3 regions of the Shewanella sp. FJAT-52076 genome follow, and region 1 is predicted to be linked to each of the others. Evidence: predicted binding sites of a transcription regulator. Region 1 holds the regulator's gene; each other region holds the start of a gene.
What was found. Region 1 encodes LexA, which represses DNA repair genes until DNA is damaged. Its sites were predicted from a motif close to TACTGTATNNNNATACAGTA; they were not measured.
Positions count from the first base shown of each region.

Region 2: imuA (translesion DNA synthesis-associated protein ImuA) is a predicted target of LexA. The motif match lies at 3,226-3,245, and genes of this name have one in related genera.
Region 3: K0H79_RS08115 (YebG family protein) is a predicted target of LexA. The motif match lies at 2,879-2,898, and genes of this name have one in related genera.

Region 1 is NZ_CP080415.1:4,093,535-4,099,983, forward strand. Features, by position in the region: gene mtr (tryptophan permease) at 1-1,063, opposite strand, end outside; gene plsB (glycerol-3-phosphate 1-O-acyltransferase PlsB) at 1,063-3,486, opposite strand; gene lexA (transcriptional repressor LexA) at 3,638-4,261, shown strand; gene K0H79_RS18155 (cell division inhibitor SulA) at 4,258-4,764, shown strand; gene coxB (cytochrome c oxidase subunit II) at 5,153-6,449, shown strand, end outside.
Region 2 is NZ_CP080415.1:2,234,366-2,240,814, reverse strand. Features, by position in the region: gene K0H79_RS09670 (class II glutamine amidotransferase) at 1-512, shown strand, start outside; gene K0H79_RS09665 (DUF3108 domain-containing protein) at 588-1,334, opposite strand; gene K0H79_RS09660 (MGMT family protein) at 1,349-1,690, opposite strand; gene K0H79_RS09655 (ATP-binding protein) at 1,726-3,132, opposite strand; gene imuA (translesion DNA synthesis-associated protein ImuA) at 3,292-3,987, shown strand; gene K0H79_RS09645 (DNA polymerase Y family protein) at 4,149-6,449, shown strand, end outside.
Region 3 is NZ_CP080415.1:1,879,393-1,885,841, reverse strand. Features, by position in the region: gene prc (carboxy terminal-processing peptidase) at 1-1,157, opposite strand, end outside; gene proQ (RNA chaperone ProQ) at 1,187-1,846, opposite strand; gene K0H79_RS08120 (GAF domain-containing protein) at 2,100-2,561, opposite strand; gene K0H79_RS08115 (YebG family protein) at 2,580-2,867, opposite strand; gene K0H79_RS08110 (paraquat-inducible protein A) at 3,025-3,672, shown strand; gene K0H79_RS08105 (paraquat-inducible protein A) at 3,665-4,294, shown strand; gene K0H79_RS08100 (PqiB family protein) at 4,281-6,449, shown strand, end outside.

The DNA of each region.
Region 1 (6,449 bases):
CAGCAAAGCCGATGGCCACCAAAAAGCCGTCGGGAAACAGCAACCCCAACAGGGTAGGCGGTAAAAAGGTGACGGCAGCCGTCTTCAGGCGACCACTGGCATCGTCGGCAAAACCAAACAAGTCCGCCAGATAGTCAAACAATCCCAGGGTAACGCCAAGGAATGAAGATGCCACGGCAAGGTTGGCAAACAGGGTCAGCATTTTACCGAGTAAGTCGCTGGCCATGACCTCAGACAGGGCCGACACCAGCACACCCATATTGCCGCCCTGGGCGATGATATCGCTGAACTGGCTGCGCGGCAGATTACCCATGGCAGCCAGCAACCAACACACATAAATCACCAGCGCGATAGAGGTGCCGATACAAATCGCCTTGATAATGACGGACGGATTTTTACCGTAGTATTTGACCAGGGAAGGCACATTGCCATGGTAGCCAAAACTCGCCAGTCCGAAGGGAATTGCGGCCCACAAAAATGGGGCAAAGCGGGCCTCGCCATCGGGTGAGAATAAGTTACCCGGCTCCACCTCAATCAGCAGATTGCCCACTGCCAGGAAGAAGGTAATTATCATACCGCCCAGCATGATGGTGGTGATTCTGTCCACCGCTTTGGTGCTTATCATAACGATAGCCGCCAATACCGCCGCAAACACCAGACCTGCCGCACTCTGGGGCAAGCTGATGCCCATGCCCGACAGGCTGTGATTTACGATGGAGCCACCACCACTGATATAGGCGTAGGTGAGAATATAGAGGACGAAGGCAATGGAGAGGCCATTAACGATACGGCCAAAGCGCCCCAGCGTATCGCGGGTGAGGGTATCGAAACTGGCGCCCGGCTCAAACCTGAGGTTGGTTTCCAGCAGCAGTAATCCCGACAGCAACATGCACAGCCAAATCGCCACCATCAGCAGCAGCGAATAGCCAAACCACATGCCGGCGCCCACCACGGGCAAGGAGAACATTCCCGCGCCCACAGTGGTACCGGCGATAATCATGGCACCACCCAGCAGCGAGGGGGTTTTGACCGGATGCCTGGCGGCATTCATATGGTTAGCCATCAGTCGTCCTGCTCCTGATTCAGCGTCTCTATAATGGTTTGACGTACCGAACTTCTCAGCAGTCCGTTGGCGTGATCACGTATTTTACGCACCTTGTCACCATCGGCCTTGTCGGACAGATAACCCAGATCTTTCAGCTTGCTCGACAGCAAGGCATAGAGCTTTTTATCGTAAAACTCCGGCGCCATGACACCATGAATGGCACCAAGACGACTGGCCAGACGATGGCTGTGATGCTCCAGGTCGGCGCGTTCCATTCTGGGCTGCTCACCCAGCAGGTTGAAAATAATGGCGTAGCGTTTCAAGGTTTCGCCTACCACACCGGCCAGCAACAACAGCTGATTAATGCGCTCATCTACCAGTTTCAGGCGGTTATCGCCGGTAATCAGACCTTCTGACTTAAAGCACTCCACCAGCGCATCCACATAGGCTGGCAAATCGGCAACACCCATAAAGAGCTCGGCCTTAAGCAGCGGATAAAACTCGGTAACCAGCTCCTGCAGTTCTTCGCGGGAGACCTCTTCGTGGCGCACCATCACGGTGGCAATCAATGACGGAATTACAAACAAGTGGATGATGTTGTTACGGTAATAGGTCATGGAAATCGCAAGGCTATCATCGATGGAAATGATGGTACCCAGGTCATCCTTGGTTTCGGTCAGCTTGTTCAGCTCAATACCGCGATCGACCAGTTCCTTGCCACTGCCCTCGGTCACTGATGCGTACGAGGTATAAGGCACGGATTTGAGCAGACTCAGGTACAAATCAATCTGGCGCTCCAGCTGGTTGCGCTCCAGCGCATTTTGCTCCGAGGCCAGCAACACCATGCTGGAAAGCGTGACAGAACTGGCGGCTGCGGCATCATTGATGCGGGTCATTACCCGATTGGCGAGCGCATTCACCACAGGGGTCAGCCAGGACGGTTTTTGCTCTGGATCTTCACCCACTTCTTCACGCCAATTGGGGACTTTTTCGGTCAAAAAGTTCTGCAGGGTGATGGGCTGGCCAAAGTTCACATAGCCACGGCCAAAGTTACCCAGCTTGCGTATGGCACCAAAAACCTGCCATACGGATTCCTTTTCTTTTTTCTTACCCGACAGCTCTTTGTGATAGGTAGCCACTTCCATCACATGGTCGTAACCCAAATACACGGGCACCAGGGTCACAGGTCGCTCAATTCCGCGGATAACCGAAGACAATGTCATGGCCAGCATGCCGGTTTTGGGTGCCAGCAGACGGCCGGTGCGGGAGCGGCCACCTTCGGTAAAGTACTCCACCGAGTATCCCTTGGCGAAAAGCTGATCCAGATATTCGCGGAATACTGCGGTGTAAAGCTTGTTGCCGTTAAAGCTGCGGCGGATAAAGAAGGCGCCGCCACGGCGGAACATGGGGCCGGCGGGCCAGAAATTCAGGTTAATCCCGGCAGCGATATGGGGCGGCACCATGCCTTCGTAATAAAGGATGTAAGACAGCAGCAAATAATCCATGTGCGACCGGTGGCAAGGCACATACACAATCTCATGGCCGTCATGGTGCAACTGGCGAATCTGTTCGGCGCCCTTGATGCTGATGCCTTTATAGAGCTTGTTCCACAGCCAGGTGAGGAAGCGCTCGGCGATGCGCACCAGACTATCGGAGTAATCGGCTGCAATCTCATCCAGATATTGAATGGCGGTTTCACGGGCCTTTTCTTCAGAGATTTTTTTGCTGGCGGCTTCTTCGGCAATCGCTTTTTTCAAGTTGTCGGATTTCAGCAGCGCATGAAACATGGCCTGACGATTGGGCAACACAGGCCCTGTCATCACTTTACGCTGACGGCGGAAATGAACTCTCGCCACCCGGGCAAGCTTGTGGGCAATGCGCTTATCTGTGCCATGTTCATCGGCCATATGACGAAGTGACACGGCACGGGAAAACTGCACGAAGTTATGGCGACCCAGGAATAAAATCATCAAACATTTACGCAGCCAGGTCGGATCTTCCCGCTCAAGCACTGCTGCACGCATAGTGTCATCTTCTTTACCCGGGGTTCGCCCCCAGTAAAGACTTACAGGCACCAGCTGTATATCCAGCTCTTGCTGCTGACGGTGCAATGCCAGCAGTTGCTGGAAAGTCTGCAAAAAAGGCTCATTGCTGTCACGTTTGCCAAACAGCGGCTTTCTGCCCTCCAGACACACGACCCGTGGGGTCTTGATCCCATCGACTTCCAGCATCTGATATGGGCTGGGTAACCCCAACTTGCCGGTCACCTCATGGAGCGCAGCAATATCGCTCACTGACTCGGTTTTCATGACGTAAACCAAGGGGCGGGAGGGATCGAGATTCAAATCGGCGAAGGGATCCTGAGGTACCACAATGGTGTGTACCAACTGCTTCTGGATCCAACGCAAAGACTTAAACCAAAAAGACTCGTGTGCTGACATGCTGATATTGGGAACCTGGCTTTAATCAATAGCGCAATAGAATATCAGACAGCCGCAGCCATTAGCCAATAATCTGAAAAATGGTTAATACTTGCGCTGACTAAAATACTGTATATACTAACAGTAACTGTATAGAAAAACAGGGATGACCATGAGACCGCTGACGCCTCGCCAGGCCGAGATCCTGGACCTAATCAAACGCAACATCGCCGAAACCGGCATGCCCCCAACACGGGCAGAAATTGCATCCAGACTCGGCTTTAAAAGTGCCAATGCCGCCGAGGAGCATCTTAAAGCGCTTGCCAAAAAAGGCTGCATTGAGATTATGCCCGGCACCTCGCGAGGTATCAGACTGGCGGGTGATGAGCTGGAAGATCAGCCAGACCCGGGGCTGCCCTTGATAGGTCAGGTGGCTGCCGGTGAGCCCATTCTCGCCCAGGAGCATGTGGAGCAGTATTATCAGGTCGATCCTGCCATGTTCCGCCCCCATGCCGATTTTCTGCTGCGCGTTCGCGGCGACAGTATGAAAGACATAGGCATTCTCGACGGAGACCTGCTGGCAGTGCACAAGATGAACCAGGCACGAAACGGCCAGGTTGTCGTTGCCCGGGTGGAAGACGATGTCACGGTAAAACGCTTCGAGAAACAAGGCAATGTGGTGTTCTTACACGCAGAAAACGAGGCGTTCGCCCCTATCAGAGTGGATCTTGCCAGCCAAAGTCTGACTATCGAAGGCTTGGCCGTGGGCGTTATCCGTAATGGAGACTGGCTATGAACAAGCTGATTGGTAACGCACCCCGTCATCCCGGCTTGTGGACAGATTCCGCCGCCAAAGATGTTTGCCCCGCATCTCAGGTGATCACCCAAAGCACTCAATCCCAGGGGCGCCAGGAGATACAGCAGCTCGCCCCAGAGCTCGCACGCCTCAGTCTTGAGGGCCGATGGATAGTGCTTATCAGCCCACCCAACATCGGACTTAAATCCACTCTGGCACAGGCTGGTGTGCGCATGGACCGTGTGCTGCTGGTACATGCCAAAGACGAAGTTGAAACCCTATGGGCGATGGAAAAAGCCCTAACCAACGGTACCTCAAGCGCCGTGCTGTGCTGGACCAACGAACTGGATCCAAGAGATAAACGCAGATTGGCATTGGTAGCCAAAAATGCCGTGGCATTGGGTGTCATTTTTGAAAATGTAAATGCTCACTCACAGGCCAGCGCTTTTGCAGTTAGGCCCGAGTTAAGTCACACCCTTCGCAGTGCCTCTCCACTGCACTGATCATCTCTTCATCCCTTTGAGCCCCGTTATCGGGGCTTTTTTTCGATAATTTTTTCAGATAATTAGAAAATAAAGTGATCTTGATCAATATTTAAACTGCAAGTAATGTAGTTCAGGTTAACAACGATTTGTTTGTTATATCCGGGCGATTATGTCGTCGCAGTATCTGAGGCTTGCGCCATGGATATTGTGTATTTGACCGATATATTCAGCTGTAGGTGCAAGTGTGGTGAACAAAGCTGTAATTCATTAAATAAGATACCAACCGCCAACGCACTTTGAAGTCATCGTTGCTTTTTGTGGGAACCGAAGAGTTTGCATAGAGCAGAGACTTACTGTGTGACTCTTCTTTGTAGTTGCTTGATGCAATTGACAGAGGAGATGTCTTGTGAAGCAATGGTTGTATTGTTTCGCGGCGGCTTTTATGGCCCCGCCCATCCTTGCGGCTGATATGCCGCTCAACATGACACAAGGTGTTACTGAGATAAGTGGCAGGGTCTATGGCCTGCACATGACTATCCTGTACATCTGCTGTGCCATAGGGGTAGTGGTTTTTGGCGCCATGATTTACGCCATGATAAACCACCGCAAATCCAAAGGGGCCGTTGCCGCCCAATTTCACGAAAGTACCAAGGTCGAAATCGCGTGGACTCTGGTGCCCTTTCTGATCCTGATTGCCATGGCTATTCCGGCAACCAAGACCCTCATCGCCATGGAAGATCCCTCCAACGCCGACTTGACCATCAAGGTCACCGGCTCCCAATGGAAGTGGCATTACGATTACTTCGACCACGACTTCGGCTTTTACAGCATCCTGGCGACCCCCAGAAGTCAAATCGAAGGCGCCGAAGCAAAAGGCGATCACTACTTGCTGGAAGTGGATAAGCATCTGGTGCTGCCCACCAACCGTAAGGTTCGCTTTTTGATGACTTCCGACGATGTTATTCACTCCTGGTGGGTGCCTGCATTTGCCGTAAAAAAAGATGCCAATCCGGGCTTTATCAACGAGGCCTGGACCCGGATAGATAAACCCGGCATTTACCGCGGCCAATGTGCCGAATTGTGCGGTAAAGACCACGGTTTTATGCCCATAGTGGTTGAGGTATTGCCCGAAGCAGAGTTTGACGCCTGGGTTGAAAACCAGAAGCAACTGGCAAGCAACGCCGCTGCCCAAGCCGCTGCGGCATTGAACCAAACCCTTTCCATGGAAGAACTGATGGCGCAGGGTGAAAAGGTGTACATGGCCAGCTGCGCCGCCTGCCACCAACCCAATGGTATGGGCCTGCCCGGCGTATTCCCCGCCCTTAAGGACAGTGCCATTGCCATGGGTCCTGTCGACAAGCATCTCGACATCGTTCTCAACGGTAAAGCCGGCACAGCCATGCAAGCGTTCAACAAGCAGTTGTCTGCCACAGAGATTGCCGCTGTTGTGACCTATGAGCGTAATGCATGGGGCAACAGTACAGGTGACACAGTGCAGGCCTCTGATGTTAACGCCCATGGCAGTAACGGCGCTCCCGCAGCCCAGACCGAGATGCAGGGAACTGACCAGGCGACACCCGTCAGCGAAGCCGTGACATCGACCGAAGCTCCGCTAGCCGCCGAACCTGCTACCGACGAGCCCATGTCGATGGACGCTTTGATGGCCCGTGGTGAGCAAGTGTACATGGCTTCTTGCGCGGCGT
Region 2 (6,449 bases), 1.9 Mb from region 1:
GCCTGAACTGGACTTATGCCCATAACGGCCAGTTGAGTGACTATAAGGACAAGTTTGCGGTGCGCCGTTTCCGCCCAGTGGGAGACACCGACAGTGAACTGGCGTTTTGCTGGATTTTGGAAAAGCTGGTGGCCCGCTTTGGCGATGAGCGCCCCGAAGACATGTTGCCTGTGTTCGCCTACGTGGCGGAGCTTGCCGAAGAGGTCCGCTCCCTTGGGGTGTTTAATATGATCCTTTCGGAAGGCAACTACCTGATGAGCTTTTGCAGTAATAACTTAAGCCACATCACCCGCCGCGCGCCCTTTGGCAAGGCCAAGTTGATTGATACCGATGTGGTGATTGATTTTGATAAGGAAACCACACCCAATGATGTGGTTACCGTGATAGCCACCCGGCCATTAACCGACAACGAGGCCTGGAACATCATGCAGCCCGGTCAGTGGCAGCTGTTTTGTAAAGGGGAAGTAGTTGGTGGCGGCGCTTTTGTGGCAAACACGGATACAAGCGAATAACCCGGGAACTGCTGGCATAGCATAAAGATTAAAAAAGCCGGGCATTGCCGGCTTTTTTTGTGGCTTGTTTACCGCTTATGGATTGGCCGCCAGCGGTGCAGGCGCGGTGTCGGTAAAGCGATAACCGGTCAGCTGCACATCCAGCTGCTTGTCGCCCTTTTCAAAGTGAGTCATGCGTACCGGCAGATAGGCCAGATCCGGCGCCATCCACACTACGGTTTTGCGCTTCTTGCTGTCGCGGATCACCTCAAGGCGCAGGGTACGGTACTCGGTGCCATCGATATTCAGCACTTCCTCGCCCATGCGCTTGAATGAGTAATCATCAATCTCGTTGTCTTTCACCATGTGGTATTCAAGTGCGTCTTTGCCTTCAATCAGATCCTGACGGAACTGCAACTGCACCATCATGGTGTCGTAGAGCTTGTTTTCAAACGGCAGCTCAACATGCTCGCCCTTGTAGTTGCTGCGCACGATGGACTTGTCTTTCAAAAAGGCCACCTGCTCACTGAAATCACTGCCGGTACCTGTGCGCTGATGGATAAACACCATGGGCTCAAGACCATGGTCGGTGCGACGGAATTTACTCTTGATACTGCGCTCATCGCTTAAAAACAGCAGGCTCAGCTCGCTGGTAAAATTGTATTGGTAGTAATTTCCTTCGGGCGCCGGCAGGCTGAAATGAGCCTTGCCCAGGCCAATATCGCCGTACAGCACCTTGTAGTCGGCTTCAAAGGGCGTCAGTGAGTTTTGGGCAAAGGCGCTAATACTTAAAGCACTGGCACTCAGCAGTGGCAGGGCGAGGGATAACAAAAACTTGCGCATACAGCTCCTTGGCGTCAGTAAGGCAGACTCAATACCAGGGTGGCCATGTCGGGCCGCCACTCATATTCAGACAAGTTGATTTTGCCTTGGTTCACGATAACCCCCTCAAGACGCAGGCTTTCCTGTTGTTGCCGAAAGGGCTCAGTGTCTTTGGGAAAAGAAATTTTTCCCTGGCTGTTTATCACCCTGTGCCAGGGCAGTGCCAGGCTGTCCGGTGCCAGCTTAAGGGCCCGTGATACATAGCGGGCGCGGCCGGGCAACCCGGCAAGGTCGGCCACTTTGCCATAGCTGAGCACCTTGCCCTCGGGAATGAGGGTCACTATATGCCAGATCCGGCTTGGACTCAGGCTGGACATCCGTTCACCTTCCAAAAGCATTTCATGCACCTATACTAAATTGCCTTGTCGGCAGCAGCCAGCCTTTTAAGCCGCAACGGCAGCAACAGCTTAACTTCCAACCCGCCAAGCTCACTGCGTCCGGCCGAGACATCGCCGCCGAGCAGGCGCACACACTCCCGCACTATGGCAAGCCCCAGTCCAAATCCGCCCTGACTGGCATGGCGGGCCTCATCAAAGCGGGTAAAGGGATGGAACAGGGTCTCGAGCTTGGTGTCATCGATACCCGGGCCATTGTCCGCCACCGTGATATTGAGCCAGTTATCATCGCAGTGGCTGCTTATCTGAATATGACAATCAGTTCCCGCATATTTAAGGCTGTTGCGCACCAGGTTTTCCAGCGCCCGCTGCAGCAGACTTTGGTCGGTTTCAAGCTCGATATGCTTGCAGGCGGCCAAATCCTGCCATTCGATATGTTGGCGTGGCGCAGCTTCAAAACGGCAATCCCCCAGAAGTGACTGCGCCAGCTCGTGCAGATTAAAGGGCGCGCAGCGGGCGGCCTGATAACCACTGGCGAGGCGGCTGTATCCCAAAAGTGTGTCTATCAAGCGGCTGAGTTCGCTGTTTTCGGCGTGGATCCGCTTAAGGTAAGGCGAGGACTCTGCCAGATCGCCCTCCAGCAAATCGGCTGCCAGCTTTTGCCGCGCAAGCGGGGTGCGCAGCTCATGGGACACGTCGCGAATAAGGCGCTCCTGGGTGGTGAGGGTGCGCTCAATCACATCCGCCATTTCATCAAAGTCGTGGCCGAGCTGATAAAACTCAGGTTCAGCTGCCGAAAAGTGCTCGCCGATCCGGGTGCTGAGCTTTCCGCTTGCCAGGGCGCGGGTGCCCTGTTGCAACGTCGCCAGCGGTTTGATGAGGTAATGCCCCAGCAGGCGACTGAACAGCCACAGCACAAATAATCCCACGGTTAAGCGGATCGCCCACAGGCTGTAACTGAGATCCTTGGCTGGGTGCAAATTCGCATTGAGCTGCACCGCCAAAAGCAGAGGGCCGCTATTATCGAAAGTGGCATAAATCGGCAGGCCAATAATGGGCTTTTGTACCCGATCCCCCAGCGCCTGATCCGGCCCCAGCATAAACCCCAGTTTGAATTCAAAGTGCGGATGAACAGGGCGGCCGCTCACGCCTTCAAGGCGGCTGTTAATCACATGCAAACTGAACGACTGCGCCGCCTCCCACTCGGCCAGCGCCTGAGGAGAGCCGCGTTTCACCATGGCTTCGGCCTCCCGGGCCAACACCGACAGCTGCGCCTTGGTTTCCTTTGGCAGCACCAACAGCTGATGCAGCACCATGGCTTCAATCAGACTGGCCAATAACAAAATCACCAACAGCGAGGAGCCGAAATAGCCAAACAGGCGCCATTGCAGGCGGGCAAAGGGGTGATGGCGGGACAATTTCATGACAATCGCACAGACTCATAAATAAAAATGATTCGCATTATACACCTTGCCAATTCAGATCCCAGAGGATTGGCAAGTTTGTCAGAACTGCTATACTGTATAAATATACAGTTATTGGTGATTTGAATACCGAAACCCGGTTCAGACACAGGTGCCCCGATGAAAACCAGTCCACAAGAGCTTTCCAAACAACTTGGCCGCCAGGATATCTGGCTTGGGCAACAAACCTGCCAGCAGCCCGGTTATGCCACCGGCTTTGAGACGCTGGATACCGCCTTGCCCGACAGCGGCTGGCCGCGCCATGGGGTGTGTGAACTGAGTTGCCCGGTGCCGGGGTCGCAGTCAATGCTTCTGTTAACGCCATTGCTCAGGTGCATACAGGGCGAAAACGACACCCCGGTAATTTTGGTTGGCGCTCCCTGGCAGTTGAATCCGCAGTACTTATTGCAACATGGACTGCGGCCGGAAGGCTTTTGTCTGGTGGATGTCAACGCGCGTAAGGACAGACTCTGGGCCATGGAGCAGAGTCTGGCCAGTGGTGGCTGCCGTTTGTTGCTGGGCTGGCTTGACCGTTTAAGCCTGACCGAAGCCCGGCGTTTGCAGCTGGCGGCGGAAAAGGGCGGCTGTCTGGCCATTATTCTGGTGACTGACGCCACTGAGGGTAATCCTTTGCCGCTGCGTTTGGGGTTAACCCCGGGCGGTAACTCAGACAGGCTGGAACTCGCCTTACTGAAACGCCGCGGCGGCAAACCGCAGGACAGTTTGCAGATAGAGGGGCTTTCCCCACTGCTTGCACGCTACTTACCGTCGCAGCCATCTGTGCAGGTGTTGCAGGGCCCCTGGGGCGGCGCCTGAGCAGGAGGATGATGTATGTCGTTTATCCGTGATTGCCTGTGCGTCCATCAAAGACACTTGTTTCAGCAGAGCCTGTGTTTGCATCAGAGCCTGTTCGTCCAGCAGCGCTGCTGCTTGGCCCGAGGGCTTAGCTGTCATCAATCTGTTCGGGTTAAGGGTTGATGCGCTGGCTTGGTGTATGGCTGCCCCATTGGGAGCTGGATTATCTGCGCCATGTGCAGGGGCTGGCGCCATCCATGCCGCTTATTTTGTACGATGTGGCAAGGGCGCGGGTGCTTAAAGCCTGCCCGCAGGCGGCCAGTGCCGGGGTCATGGCAGGTCAGAGTATGGGCAGTGCGGCGCAGCTGTGCCCCAATGTGCAGCCATTTCCCATCAACCTCTCGCTGCACCGGCAAGGCTGCGACTGGCTGTGTCGCCACGGCTACAGTTTCAGTGCCCGCCTGGTGCCGCCTCCTGAGCCCGATACATTTTTTGCCCGTTGCCACGATGTACTGCTGCTTGAAACCGGCTCTATGGCAAAACTCTTTGGCGGCGAAGCGGCGCTGGCAAAGGCATTGGCAGCCGCGCTTGAAGGGCTTAACTGCCACTTTGCCATGGCGTTTGCTGCCACGCCGTTGGCAGCGGGTATGCTGGCCAAAACCCGGCCCAGTCTGGCATCAAAGACGCTGCAGCCAGTGTTTGCCAGGGCTGCAACGTCGCAATCGGCTCTCAAGGTTTCAGCTTCAAAATCGGCATCAAAAGCGATTGCTGAGCCCAAAAGCGCAGCAGAGGCTTTATCACGACAATTATCGGCGCTGCCAATCTCCACTCTGCCTGTGCCTGAGGCGCTGCTTTTTCGTTTGGAGGGCATGGGACTTGAGCATATAGGTGCGCTGCAGGCTTTACCCGCCGCTGAGCTTGGGATCCGTTTTGGTCCTGAATTTGTGCTGCTATTGGCAAGGCTTAATGGTAAGCAGCCCCATCCCCAGAGCTTTTATTGCCCGCAGGAAGAGTATCGTCAGCGGCTTGAGCTGATGTATGAGGCTGAAAGCCTCAATGCCCTGGTGTTTATGCTTGGGCGTATGTTTGCCGAGCTGGCGCTGTTTTTACGTCAGCGACAGTTGGCGGTTTCCATGCTGGAGCTGGTGCTACATTACCGGGCAACCTTCACAGGGGCCACAGAAACCACAGAAACCTCCGAGACCTCCGAGATTACAGGTAGCCCAAAGGCAAGTCTCGGTCAGGGAGGCGTGACTGGCGCGCTATCCAGGGCTTTGGATAAAGCTGAGTCGATTCAGTCCACTGCAGAGGATCATGAAGCGCGCCTGTCGCTGGCATACCCCTTTGCCGAATACACCGCCGATGGCCTGTTGGCCCTGTGCCGTTTGCAACTGGAGCGCTTTACGCTGGCGGCGCCCGTAGTGGCACTGACGCTGCACCGCTGTCACTTTAGCCCCAGAAGTGCGCCGCCGGCAGGAGCCATCGAAAACAGTCACAGAGCCAGTCTGAGCTTGCTGGCCCGGCTCGAAGCCAGGCTGGGGCAAGACAGGGTAAAGCGCCTTGGCGCCAGAAAGGCGCTCTTGCCGGAGCACAGCTTTTGCCTGCAGCCGATGTCGGCACCTGTGGCGGTTGCCTATACGGCTTTGCCTGCATCATCTTTGTCAGCCTCATCTTTAGCTGCAAAGCCTTCACGCCAGCAGTCAAAGCCAACTCCGACCAAATTGACCCAGCCAAAACTGACAGAGGCTAAGCCAACAGAGCTTAAGCCAACAGAGCCATTCACCTCATCCATGCCAGCGCGGCAACGCGCAGCAGCTGCCGGTATCACTCCTGCAGCAGATAAAAAAGCCGCAAACACGGCTGGTGCTTCGAATGTCATCCACACAGCTTTTACTCTTACAGCCGCTCGAGCCGGTAACCAGGCAACTTCGGCTGCAATGGATGGGGCGAATGATGATTCGATGACTGAGGCCATAACGCCGGGATTAACTTCAAACATAACAGCAACCGACTTAACAGCGACGCACTTAGCAGATACGCACTTAACAGCTAAGGGCTTAACAGCGGCCAATGAGCCCGTTACAAACAAAGCTGCAACGAGCGATGTGGCAACGAGCGAAGCCGCGACTGCTGTGATGGAACTGAGCGAGCCAGTGACAAAAGCCGCAGCAGCTAAGCCTGCGACCACACAGAATGCTGCCTCAGAAGGGCTGTCACTTGCCTGCCGCCCGCCCTGGCTTTTGGTAACGCCCGAAGCGATTGCAGAAACCGATGTTGAGCTGCTGCGCGGCCCGGAGCGGCTGCGTGAGCCCTGGTGGCATGGCAGCCAAGCTATGGCGGCTCAAAGCGCAACTGAGCTTGGTACGGGGCAGGTAAGCGAGAGTTTGTCAAGCGGGAACCCCATGGGCGCGGCGCGTGACTATTATCTTGCCCGCCACCATGAAGGTGGCCTGTGCTGGGTGTTTCGCCGTGAGGGCGAGCCC
Region 3 (6,449 bases), 2.1 Mb from region 1:
GTTTGCAGCTCTTTAGCCACATCCTGAGACAGGTTCATGTAGAAGCCCGGGATCTGAATGACGCCTACCTTACGGTTGGCATACTGACCTTCGCTGGGCTCAATCACTTTGGAGGTGGCAGCGCGATCTTCAAGGCGTATCTTATCCCTGACCAGGGTCACTTCGACCGGTTTGGCGTTGGAACCACCTTTCTTGGGTAGAATTTGCAGTGTGACCTTGCTGCCTTTGGGGCCCTTGATAAGGTCGACCACATCATCGAGACGCCAACCAATCACGTCCACCACGGCACCACCTTCCTGACCCACACCTATGATGCGGTCATCCGGTGACAGTTTTTCACTGCTGGCGGCAGGACCACCTGCGACCATGCTCTTGATAACGGTGTAATCGTCATCCATTTGCAACACAGCGCCAATGCCTTCAAGGCTGAGGTTCATTTCCATTTGGAAACGCTCGGCATTGCGTGGGGAAAGATAGCTGGTGTGAGGCTCGATGCTGCGTGAAAACGCGTTCATCACGGTCTGGAAGACATCTTCGCTCTGGGTCTGGCCCAGGCGTTTGATGGCGTTGTTGTAGCGCTTTTGCAGCACATCAACGATTTCAGTCCAGTTTTTACCGGTAAGCTTGAGGTTCAGCGCATCATACTTAACGCGCTGACGCCATAACTCCTGAATTTCGGCTTCGTCCTTGGCCCATGGAGCGTCTTCACGATCGTACTGGTACTTATCACCCGCCTGGGAAAAATCCATTTCTTTATCAAGCAGACTCAGTGCGTAGACAAAACCTTCATACCGGCGCTTTTGCGCCAGGTCGAACATGTCGTAGGCGCCTGTGATATCGCCGTTTTTCAGCATGTCATCAAACTGATGGCGATACTTTTCGAAGTTCTGCACATCGGCTTGAGTCAGCACATTACGACGGTAATCCAACTGCTTAAGGTAACGGTCGAAAATCTGCTCGGAGAAGGCATCATCCAGGCTGAACCTGTGGTAGTGCGAGCGGGTAAAAAGATCCGCTACCCGCTTAGAGGCCACCTTGTGCTGAGGCTCCTGCACCAGTTGGGGCAGCTCATCGATTTGAATGGCAGGCGCTATGGCCCACGCAGAAGATCCTACCAGGATCCCGGCAATGGATACCGCCAGAGATAATTTTCGCATCAACAAGCTACTCCTTAAACTTCAATGAATTACAGCAGTATATACTCGGCGCGGACTTTCACTGTCAAGCCTGAATCCAGCTGTACATGCACATCGCCCTTATTGATGTCCACGATTGAACCTGCCACGGGTGACATGCCCAGTTTCACGTTAACACGCTGGGCCACCTTGAGCTCTTCAAGCTTGGCAGGCACCAGATTGACGGGTACCGCTGGCGCTTTAGGCGCGGCTTTGGGCTTGTCTTTGGCAGCGGGCTTGGCGTCACGACGTGCTTGAGGCTGGGGCTTACGCTTAGGCTTACGCGGCGCTTTATCGGCGGCGTCACCCTCATCCTTGCTGCGCTCGGCACGTTTGGCCTTTGCCTTGTCCTGACTTTCTTTCAGTGTAGCCTGTGCGTGGTCAATGTGTTCCTGCTCCAGCTCACCGCATGGGTTGCCGTCCAGATCAACACGGACCGCACCGGCTTTGATGCACTTCAGATAGCGCCAGCTGCTGGTGTAGCGGCGCAGGGCAACACGCAATTGTGTTTTACTGACCTTAGAATCATCAGCCAACCTTTCAGCCAAATCTTGAAACAATCCAATTTTCAGTGGCTTGGTTTCACCCTCGGCCACAAAGCACAAAGGAAAGGTTTCATATAAATACGCGAGAATCGCATTGGTGTCGGTCAACTTTTCTGTTGATTCCATCTTTACTTCCACAGTTACTAGGTATGTATGCCCGGTTTATTGCAAGCGATTGCGGGACATAGGTTATTCTCTATACGTTAGCCCGAGGGCCAACACACAAATTAGCATCTTCCGGGCGCTTGCCAAAGCGTTAATAACTATTGTTAACAATTTTTACTATTCGCCGGGAAATGATCCCGAGGCAGACGCACAAGCAGCCTATTATAGTGACCGCTTGGGCGAATGCGACTGGGATTTGACGAAAACTGGCGACTTATTGACCGAACAAGGCCTTTTCCAGGGTTCTCACCAAGGTCTCGAGCCCTGCCTGATCTGTCTCATCGAAGCGGGAAAAACTGGGACTGTCGATATCGAGCACGGCAATTACCCTGCCCTGATGCCTTACCGGCACCACAATTTCGGAGTTAGACGCGGAGTCGCAGGCGATGTGACCGTCAAACTGATGTACATCGGCGACTCGCTGCGTTGTATCCGTTGCAGCAGCCGTACCACAGACGCCCTTGCCCCATGGAATACGGGTACAGGCAACCTTGCCCTGGAAGGGACCCAGCACCAAAGTGTCTTCACGGCGAATATAGAAACCGACCCAATTCAGGTCGTCCATATGTTCATTCAATAGCGCCGAGAAATTGGCCATGGCGGCGACCATGTCGTCTTCGCCTGAGAGCAATGCCTCAGCCTGGCGGTTTAAGGTGTCGTAAAACGCGTGTCTCATGCAATGTCCTGCCGATATTCAGTCATTCTCTGCAGCCTTGCGGGCTGCTTTTTTTACCGGTGCCGTCGCCACGTTGGGAGACGCGCCCTTCAGCAGGGATGATAAATCATCTTTGTGGGTGGCAAAATAGAAGGCCAACTTTTCAGTTGTCGCCTCATCGAGTCCACATTCTGCATTGTCGATAAATGGGATCAGGCTGTCAGCGATATCCAGCATCTTGTCGTAGGCATCCGCCTCCTTTTTCGATGTAAATGTCATCTTCTCAACCCCATCTCTGACCACCACAAATTGAGTGATTACCGCCATGATAGCCCTCACACTGTTTATTTATACAGTGACAGAGTGTCACAGTTTTTTTCAGGGGATGCAAGTGTTTAACATGATCTGATACACTCGTACGCTGAAACCGCCTCCAGAGGAGGCAGAATCAGGCATCACCCCAGCTGGGGAACCTGTGTCATCCATGGATCTGCTATACGCTTCTATGCATCATGACGATATCGACAATTCGGTGATCCTCTGCCGTGCCTGTGATTTGGCCGTGCGACGCCGCGCCTTGCCCAGTGGCGTCAGGGCACTATGCCCCCGTTGCCATACGGCACTGTATGACACCCCCTTCTGCTCTATCAACGGCATGTTGGCGCTTTGCGTATCTGCACTGGCACTTTTTTTACCTGCCAACCTGTTTCCCGTTCTCGAATTGCATTTTTTAGGCTCGGTGCGCACCGCAACCGTTATCCAGGGCGCCATGGCTGTTATGGACCTGGGCTACTGGGTGGTGGGCATCGCCGTGCTTGTTGCCGCTGTCATAGGCCCGGGGTTATTGCTGCTGTCAATCTTGTCACAAGTCCTGCTGGTCAAAATAGGGCTTAATTACGGGTGGCAAAGGGACCTGTATAAATGGTTATTGCGTCGCCATGGATTATTCAGCCAGCTCACCATGCTGGAAATTTATGTGATTAGTTTTTTGGTTTCAGCATTTCAATTATCCGACTTCTCGGATATTTACTTTGGTGTGGGTACGTTTTCCTTCACCATGCTGTTCCTGGTGACCCTGTTTTTGCAGCGGGAATACAATATCGAGCACATGTGGGGCCGCCTGAATGACTGACAATGTCCAGACCACCGGCAAACAAATGGGCCTGTGTCTTTGCCCGGTATGTAAGAAAACCAATCCGCAAAATGCACAGACTTGCAGCCGCTGCGGAGCAAATAATCAGGCCAGGGATTACGCCAGTGTGCAAAAAAGCTGGGCACTGCTTATCACAGCCGCCATTTTGCTTATTCCTGCCAACGTGTATCCCATTACTACCCTGGTGAATCAGGGCAAGGTGACCCACGACACCATATTCAGCGGTATCAAGCATTTGGTGCATTCAGATATGTTGCCTATCGCCATCATTGTCTTTACCGCGAGTATTCTGGTGCCCTGGCTGAAAATCATAGGGCTTGCCATCTACCTCACCGCCATCAGTTTTTCCTTGCCGGTGTCAAAACGCAGACTGATGGCGGGCTTTCACATTATTGAGTGGATCGGACGCTGGTCCATGCTGGATTTATTTGTAATTTCATTAACGGTTGCCCTGGTGAACATGGGGCAATTGCTGGATGCCAAACCCGCACCGGCAGCAACGGCTTTTGCCCTGGTGATTCTGCTGACACAGCTTGCGGCCAAGGTATTGGATACGCGTTTACTCTGGGATCGACTGGACTTAGAAGATGACAAATATTGAAGCACCCAAGGTAGTCAAAAAGAAACTGTTCTCGCCGGTGTGGCTGCTGCCTTTGGTCGCACTTGCCCTTGCAGCCTGGCTTGGTATCAAGAGTATTCGCGAGTCCGGCGTCGAAATTTTTGTTCATTTCCCCAGTGCTTCCGGAATCGATGTAGGCAAAACCCTGGTCAAATATCAGGGACTGACTGTCGGTAAGGTGACCGATATAGCCATGGACGAAGACCTAAAAGGCGTCAACGTCACCGTGATGATGGACTATCGCTCAACACCGTATCTTAAAGAAAACACCCAGTTCTGGCTTGTGTCACCCAAGGCCTCCATTACCGGGGTGTCCGGCCTCGATGCCCTCTTCTCCGGAAACTATATCGCGGTGCAGCCGGGCGACGGCGACAGCGTTACCCGTTTCGACGCCCTGAGAGAGGCACCGCCATTGGCCCCCGGCAACGAAGGCATATTGGTGGAACTCAGTACCGACAGACTCGGTTCACTGGATGTGGGCTCGGGTGTGTATTTCCGGCAAATTCCTGTGGGCAACGTGGTGAGTTATCGCCTCGAAGGCAATCAGAGAATCATCATAGGGGCCTTCATTCAGGACCAATACGCACATCTGGTGAAAAAAGACAGCCGTTTCTGGAATGTCTCCGGCATGAGCATCGATGCGTCGTTAAAAGGTATCAAGGTTGAAAGCGAAAGCCTCGCGACGCTGCTTGCAGGGGGGATCAGTTTCAGCAGCTCCGATGCCGGAATGAGCGCCAGCCACGGTGACAGCTTTGTGCTGCACAGCACAGAGGCTGATGCGCTTGGCGGACACTCACTGGAACTGACAACAACCAATGCCGATGGCCTCAATGTGGGCAGCGTGGTCGTGTATCGCGGCCTTGAAGTCGGCAAGGTTACCGACACCAGGCTCACTGATACGGGCGTCACTCTGACTGTTTTTATCAATAACGCCCGCGGCGATTTAATCGGTCAGGACAGCCGCTTCTGGCGCGAAGGCGCTGAGGTGTCTCTTGGCGGAATAAAGCACGCGGCCAGGCTGATTACCGGCGATGTGATTGCCCTAATGCCCGGTGAAGGCAACATGCAGGGCAGCTATGTCCTCGAGGACAAGGCACCCGACTTTATGTATGCCGACAAGGCCCATCTCCTTATTCGCAGCGACAAAGGCCAGGGAGCGCAGGTTGGCGCCGAAATACGCTACCGCAATCTACCCATTGGTGAGGTAATCCAGGTAAAACTCGCTGAGGATTTGGGTTCTGTGGAGTATCAGGCCGAAATACAGCCTGAATTCAAACGTTTGCTGACCCGTGGCAGTTACCTGGTCACAGAGTCCCCGGTAAGCCTCGATGCATCCCTCAAAGGGGTGAAGTTTGCCGTGGGAGATACCTCCACCTTACTCAATGGCGCACTCAGACTGGTAAGTGGCAGCGGTGGTACCCTCTCAGATAAGGATGAACTGCGCCTCTACGCATCAGATGACGAAGCGCTGGCCGCCAAGGCGCCAACACAGCGAATCAAGGTAAAGCTGCAAAGTATTGAAGGCGCCGGTATTGAGGTCGCAAGCCCGGTTTATTACAAGAAGATGCACATAGGGGAAGTGACCCAGGTTAAGTGGCAGCCCGATGCGGATGTATTCAATATTGAGCTTGCCATCGACAGTACCTTTAACCGTCTGATTGGCCCCAATACGCTTTACTGGAAACACAGTGCCATTTCTGTGGATGCCAGTCTCAAGGGCCTGAAAGTAGACGTGGCTACCCTGCCCGGTCTTATCAGTGGCGGCATCGCCATTGGCCTGCTGCAACAGGGTGAGGCAAAAAATCCAGGCCATCTTTATGAGTCTGAGACGCTTGCACTGGCGCAGGCGAACCCGGTCGAACTGGTGATGAGCGCTGACTCCCGCTTGGCGGCCGGCGCACCTATCCGTTATCAGGGGCATCAGATAGGCGAAGTCACCGAAGTTAAGCTGTCGTCGGATTTACGTGAGCTCATTGCACACGCCTACCTCTACGGCGAATACGCCGATAACTTTAGCCGTGAAGACAGCCGTTATCTGCTGGAAGATGTGCAGCTTTCATTGCAGGGCATCAAGGCTCCGGAAGCCATACTCACCGGGCCCTTTATCTCCGTTTTGCCCGGTAACGCTGCGACCCGC